2 regions of the Actinoallomurus sp. CA-150999 genome follow, and region 2 is predicted to be linked to the other one. Evidence: riboswitches for the same ligand, from Rfam matches in the RefSeq annotation. Region 2 holds a riboswitch; the other holds the start of a gene.
The links. Region 2 has a riboswitch for glycine ahead of gcvT (glycine cleavage system aminomethyltransferase GcvT). Riboswitches for the same ligand answer to the same signal wherever they lie in the genome.
Positions count from the first base shown of each region.

Region 1: it holds a riboswitch for glycine, as region 2 does, so the genes downstream of both, gcvP (aminomethyl-transferring glycine dehydrogenase) here and gcvT (glycine cleavage system aminomethyltransferase GcvT) in region 2, are expected to answer to the same signal.

Region 1 covers NZ_CP192063.1:6,450,486-6,453,884, reverse strand. The annotation lists gene ACQP2O_RS29910 (ABC transporter permease) at 1-830, shown strand, start outside; gene ACQP2O_RS29905 (SCO6745 family protein) at 991-1,848, opposite strand; glycine riboswitch at 1,966-2,062, shown strand; gene gcvP (aminomethyl-transferring glycine dehydrogenase) at 2,225-3,399, shown strand, end outside.
Region 2 covers NZ_CP192063.1:9,556,875-9,560,273, forward strand. The annotation lists gene ACQP2O_RS43870 (glycoside hydrolase family 6 protein) at 1-732, opposite strand, end outside; glycine riboswitch at 1,036-1,133, shown strand; gene gcvT (glycine cleavage system aminomethyltransferase GcvT) at 1,300-2,406, shown strand; gene gcvH (glycine cleavage system protein GcvH) at 2,403-2,789, shown strand; gene glyA (serine hydroxymethyltransferase) at 2,786-3,399, shown strand, end outside.

The DNA of each region.
Region 1 (3,399 bases), 3.1 Mb from region 2:
TCCTGCGGTTGCCGACGCGGCCCGCGTCCGTCACCGGGCGGCTCCGGTGGGCGCTCGCCGACGGGCGCACGATCGTGCGGCGGAACCTCGCACACCTGAAGTCGCAGCCGGGAGAGCTGATCGCCGAGCTGGTGTTCCCGGCGGTCATGGTGGTGATGTTCGGCTACGTGTTCGGCAGCGCCATCCCGATCCCGGGCGGAGGGAACTACCGCGAGTACCTCATGCCCGGCCTATTCGGGATGACCGCGTTCACGGGCGTGCTGGCCACCTCGATGGTGGTCGCCCAGGACGCCGGCCGCGGTGTCATGGACCGGTTCCGGTCCATGCCGATGGCACGGTCGGCGGTGCCGTTCGGGCAGACGGGCGCGGACATCATCACCGGCGCCCTCGGCATGGTGGTCATGGTCGCCTGCGGTTTCGCCGTCGGCTGGCGCCCGCACGAGGGGCCGGTCCGGACGCTGACCGCCTTCGCCCTGCTGGTCCTGATGCGGTACGCGATCAGCTGGGGCGGTGTGCTCCTCGGACTGCTGCTCAAGGAGGAGACGCTGGACAATCTCGTCCCGCTGATCTTCCCGATCACGATGGTGTCCAACTCGTTCGTGCCGACCGCGGGCATGCCGGCATGGCTGCGCGCCATCGCCGACTGGAACCCGGTCAGTGCGATCGTCGCCGCGTGCCGGGATCTGTTCGGCAACCCCGGCGCGCCCGGGAGCGCCCACCTCGTGTGGCCCCTCCGTCACCCGGTGACCGCCACCCTGCTGTGGTCGGCGGCCCTGCTGCTCGTCTTCGTCCCGGCGGCGGTACACCGCTATCGGACGGTGAACCGCTGACGGGTCGGCGGAGCGGGTGCCCCCCTGCTGGATCGCCCCGGACCGGTGGGGGCCACGGCCGGCCTCGACGACCTCCTCGCAGGCGCGGAGACCACCCGGGCGGCCCAGGTGATCGAGTAGTGCGGCATAACGAGGGGCCCCGGGACGGCATCGGTGCCGGTCACGAGGGCGTCGACGGGGCGGACCGGGACATCCCCATCGCGTTCGGGAAGGGCACGGCGCCGGCCTCGACGATCCGCCGCGCCAGCGGGCGGAGGAGGTCGGCCAGCCGGGCCGCGCCGTCCCGGCCGAGGGCGTCCAGCGGCGGACCGGCGAGCCGGTCGGTGGTGTCCTCGATCGCCCGCCGGTGCGTACGGCCCTCGGCGGTGAGAGCGCCGTCGGCGTCGAGGAGGCCCCGGTCCCGCAGCCGGTCGGCGGCCGTCGTCCACTCCTGTTCGGTCCAGCCGCGAAAGTAACGCTGCTCGGGCGGGGTGAGGCCGAGTGCGCCCGCGACGACGTTCGCCTCGCAGCCGTCGAGCCCGGCGGTGAGCAGGGCGGCGACGTGCCCGTCCCCGCGGAACTCCCGGAGCGCGGTGACGGCGTGCCACAGCGCCAGGTGCGGCTCGGCGGGCCGGGGCAGGGCGGCGTGCGCCGCGAACAGGACGCGGCCCGGGGCCGGTGCCGCCTCCACCGCCCGTCCGGCCAGGGCCGCGGCCTCCGCGACGTCTGGCGAGTCCAACAGGTCACCGAGCAGGCGGCGCAGGGACCGGTCCACGACGGCCGTCCGGGCGGCCAGGACGGTCTCGGGCGAGGAGTAGCGCCAGGCGTCGGGGATCGCGCGGGCGACCATGCGCGGCGCGAAGTTGTAGAACGCGGCCGTGACGACCTCGGGGGAGGGCGCGCCCAGGGCCGCCGACCGGGAGGCGAAGTAGCCCATCCAGAAACCCTTGAGACCCGCGTCGGCGTACGCCGCCTTGGCCTCCGGCGCGAAGTAGACGAACGCGTGACAACACTCGATCAGCCGCCAGGTCTCGTCCATCGGACCCTCCTCGTCGCCGTCGCCGGGCCGCCCATCGTCGCACGGGACGACGGATTGATCTTCGGGGAGCCGGGTTCGCGGCGACGGGCGACGCCTCCGGTAGGGTGGAACCGCCGTCGACCTCGTACGGGAGAGACTTCGCACAGCGTGGTGCGGGGCGCCGAAGGAGCAACCCTCCCCGGAACCTCTCAGGCAAAAGGACCGTACGAGTGAGGCACCTCTGGAAAGCAGGACGGCGATCCACGCCGGGCCTCACCGAAGGTGCAAGCCGCGCTCCGGCGCGGTGAAGCTCTCAGGTTCACTGACAGAGGGGGAGACCGGCCACCGGCCTGCCCGGTGGTGTGGTTGCGCACCCATCGCACCAGGAGGCTCCCCAATGACCGAGGTCCCCTTCGCCGATCGGCACATCGGGCCGTCGCGCGGCGACCGCGCCGAGATGGCCAAGGCCGTCGGCTTTCCGAGTGTCAAAGCCCTCGTCGACGCCGCCGTGCCCACGGTGATCCGCACCGACCGTCCGCTGGATCTGCCGCCGGCGCTCACCGAGGTGCGGGCGCTGGCCCGGCTGCGTGAGCTGGCCTCGGAGAACCAGGTCCTCACCTCGATGATCGGGCTGGGCTACCACGGCACGGTCACGCCCGGGGTGATCCTCCGGAACGTCCTGGAGAATCCCGGCTGGTACACCGCCTACACGCCGTACCAGCCGGAGATCTCCCAGGGCCGCCTCGAGGCGCTGCTGAACTTCCAGACCGTCGTGAGCGACCTGACGGGGCTGCCGGTCGCGAACGCCTCGCTGCTCGACGAGGGCACCGCGGCGGCCGAGGCGATGACCCTCGCGCACCGGGCCGCCAAGGCCGGGGACACCTTCCTGATCGACGCCGACGCGCTGCCGCAGACGATCGAGGTCATCCGCACACGGGCGCTGCCGCTCGGCATCGACGTCGTGGTCGCCGACCTGTCCGAGGGGCTGCCGGCCGGCGAGTTCTTCGGCGTCCTGCTGCAGTACCCCGGCGCGAGCGGCGCCGTGCGCGACCTGTCGGCCGTGACGGCGGCCGCGCACGAGCGCGGCGCGCAGGTCGTCGTGTCCGCCGACCTGCTGGCGCTGACGTTGCTCACGCCGCCGGGGGAGTTCGGCGCGGACATCGCGGTCGGGACGTCGCAGCGGTTCGGCGTGCCGTACGGCTTCGGCGGCCCGCATGCCGGCTACATGGCCGTGCGCGAGGGCCTGCAGCGGCAGCTGCCCGGACGTCTCGTCGGCGTGTCCGTCGACGTGGACGGCGACCCGGCCTACCGCCTGGCGCTGCAGACGCGCGAGCAGCACATCCGCCGCGAGAAGGCCACGAGCAACATCTGCACCGCTCAGGTGCTGCTGGCCGTGATGGCGAGCATGTACGCGGTCTACCACGGCCCGGAGGGACTCCGGGGCATCGCCGAACGGGTCCACGAGCAGGCCGTACGCCTCGCGGGCGGCCTCGCCGCGGTCGGCGCCGAGATCGTCCACGAGACCTTCTTCGACACCGTGCTCGCCCGTGTCCCCGGCCGCGCCGAGGAGGT
Region 2 (3,399 bases):
GGTGTAGTAGTTCGAGACGTTGACGGCGAAGCCCCGGACGTTGTGCACGCCGGCGGACTCCAGCCGCTGGGCCATGGTGTCCGGGGCGATCCACTTGGCGTTGCCGGCGTCGAGGTACGCCCAGGTGTTCGGCGCCTTGGCCTTGAACTGCTCGGTCGCGAACTTCAGCAGGTCCAGGCGGAACTGCCGGTCCGAGTCGGTCGGCAGGCAGTCGAGCTGGGCAAGGGCGTCCGGTTCGATGACCACGACGGCGGGCCGGGTCCCGATCGCGCCGGCGAAGGCCGAGATCCACCCCTCGTACTTGTCCTTGTCCGAACCGCCCTTGGACTCGCCCGAACAGTCCCGGCCGGGGATGTTGTACGCGACGAGGACGGGCAGCTTGTCGGCGGCGTCGGCGGCGCCGACGTAGTCCGAGACCGCCGTTCCGATGTCGCTGTTCCAGTCGCCGAACCAGGCCGCCGTCGGCTTGTCGGCGATCGCCGACTTGATCTGGGCGGCGCGCGCGTCGCCGGGGTTGTCCCGTACCCACTTGGCGGGGTTGGAGTCCGGGGCGACGTAGAAGCCGCTGGTCATGTCGACCGGGCTGCCGGCCGCGGCGGCGGGCGCCGCGGCGCGGGCCGCGACGGTGCCCGCCGACTGACCGGGCGAGCAGGCTCCGGTCAGGCCGATCACGGCTGCGGCGCCGAGCGCGGCCAAGCCGGTGATCCGCCGAGATGTCCTTGAGTGGGCCATGGAGCTCCTCACGCTCGATGCGATGGTGAAAGGCGTTGCCCCCGCCGTCGCGCCCTCCCCCGGCGGCCGCTAGTTGATCAAGATAATTCGCGATCTTCAGCGCCTCCCGGGGTTCCACGGGAATTGAGCCGGAAGTCCCGCTCCACCGCCCGGCAGGTGTCCCGTGTCGTCGATCCAGCCGGGATACCCGGTCCGTCGTCGATCCGGCCGGCGCGCCCGGTCCCGCCCGGTGGGCTGCCGGTACGCGACCTGCGGCGGCCCCGTTTCCCCGGCGGCTCCGCGCTGCTAGCCTGGCCATGCCGTTGATCCCGCGCGGGAGAGCGACCTCGCCGCCAGCGGGGTACGCCGAAGGAGCAACTCCTCCCCGGAACCTCTCAGGCCACAGGAACCGTGCGGACCAGGCGACCTCTGGAAAGCGGAGCGACGCTCCCGCCGAAGGTGCAAGCCCCCTGACCGGGGGTGAAGCTCTCAGGCACCGATGACAGAGGGGGAGGGCACCGCGACCGCATGCCGCGCGCCAATGGGAGGATGGGATCCCGGCCGCCCGCGTGATAGGAGCCTGCCCCGATGTCCACGCCGGACGCCAAGAGAACACCGTTGCACGAGGTCCACGCCGAGCTCGGCGCCATGATCACCGAGTTCGCCGGCTACCTCATGCCGCTGCGCTACGGGAGCGAGATCGCCGAGCATCAGGCCGTCCGCACCAGCGCCGGGCTGTTCGACCTGTCCCACATGGGAGAGATCTTCGTCACCGGCCCGCAGGCCGGAGCGGCCCTCGACCACGCGCTGATCGGGCACCTGTCCGTGCTCGCCGTCGGCCGGGCGCGCTACACGATGATCGTCGATCCGGCCGGGGGCGTCCTCGACGATCTGATCGTCTACCGGCTCGCCCCGGAGACCTTCATGGTGGTCGCGAACGCCGCCAACGCCGCGACCGTCCGCGCCGAGCTCACCAAGCGGGCCGGCGGCTTCGAGAAGGCCACCGTCGACGACCGCTCCGACGCGTACGCGCTCATCGCCGTGCAGGGCCCGAAGGCCCAGGCCATCCTGGAGAAGCTCACCGACGCCGCGCTCGCCGACCTGAAGTACTACGCGATCCTGCCGGGGAAGGTCGCCGGGATCGACGCGCTGATCGCCCGCACGGGGTACACCGGCGAGGACGGTTTCGAGCTGTTCGTCTCGGCGGGTGACGCCGTGGCCGTCTGGCGCGCCGTCACCGAGGCCGGCGGCGACGACCTGCGGCCCGCCGGGCTGTCCGCCCGCGACACCCTGCGGCTGGAGGCGGGCATGCCGCTGTACGGCAACGAGCTGACCGCCGAGACCACGCCGTACGACGCCGGCCTCGGCCGTACCGTCAAGCTGGACAAGCCCGGGGGCTTCGTCGGGCGCGCCGCGCTGGCCGCGCGCGCCGACACCCCGCCCGCGCGCACCCTCGTGGGGCTCGTCGCGCGGGGGCGCCGGGCGCCGCGCCACGGGTACGACATCGTGACGCCGGACGGCACGCCCTGCGGTGTGGTGACCAGTGGTGCGCCGTCCCCGACGCTGGGCAAACCCATCGCCATGGCCTACATCGACGCGGACCACGCCGAGGACACCGACCTCGCCGTGGACATCCGCGGTAAACACGAGCCGGTCGACAAGGTAGCGCTGCCGTTCTACAGGAGGACTTCGTGAGCACTGTTCCCGAGACGCTTTCCTACACCCAGGAGCACGAGTGGATCACCGCGCCGTCCGACGGTGTGGTGACCGTCGGCATCACGGCGTACGCCGCCGACGCGCTCGGTGACATCGTCTATGTGTCGCTGCCGCAGGAGGGCGCGTCCGTCGAGGCCGGAGAGCCGTGCGGCGAGGCCGAGTCGACCAAGTCGGTGAGCGACATCTATGCGCCCGTCACCGGCGAGGTCGTTGCGGTCAACACCGCCTTGGACGAGGACCCGGCCGTGATCAACTCCGACCCGTACGGCGAGGGATGGTTGTTCCGGGTGCGCACCAGTGACGACTCGGGTGACCTGCTCGACGCGCAGGCCTACGCGAAGCTCATCGAGGAGGCGTCATGAGCCTTGCCAACCTGCCCCTGTCCGAGATCGATCCGGAGGTCGCGTCCGCGATCGCGGAGGAGCTGCACCGCCAGCAGTCCACCCTGGAGATGATCGCCTCGGAGAACTTCGCGCCGATCGGTGTCCTCGAGGCGCAGGGCTCGGTGATGACCAACAAGTACGCCGAGGGGTACCCCGGCCGGCGTTACTACGGCGGATGCGAGTACGTCGACGTCACCGAACAGCTGGCGATCGACAGGGCTATCGCCCTGTTCGGCGCCGGCTGTGCTGATGAAATACGTGCCAACGTGCAGCCGCACTCGGGCGCGCAGGCCAACATCGCGGTCTACTTCGCGCTGCTGGAGCCGGGCGACACGATCCTCGGCCTGGATCTCGCGCACGGCGGGCACCTGACCCACGGCATGCGGATCAACTACTCCGGCAAGATGTTCAACGTCGCGGCATACCACGTCGGTCCCGACGGCCTCGTGGACATGGACGAGGTCGCCCGGCTGGCCCACGAGCACCGGCCCAAGATGATCGTCGCCGGCTGGTCCGCCTACCCGCGGCAGCTCGACTTCGCCGCGTTCCGGCGGGTCGCCGACGAGTCCGGGGCGCTGCTCATGGTCGA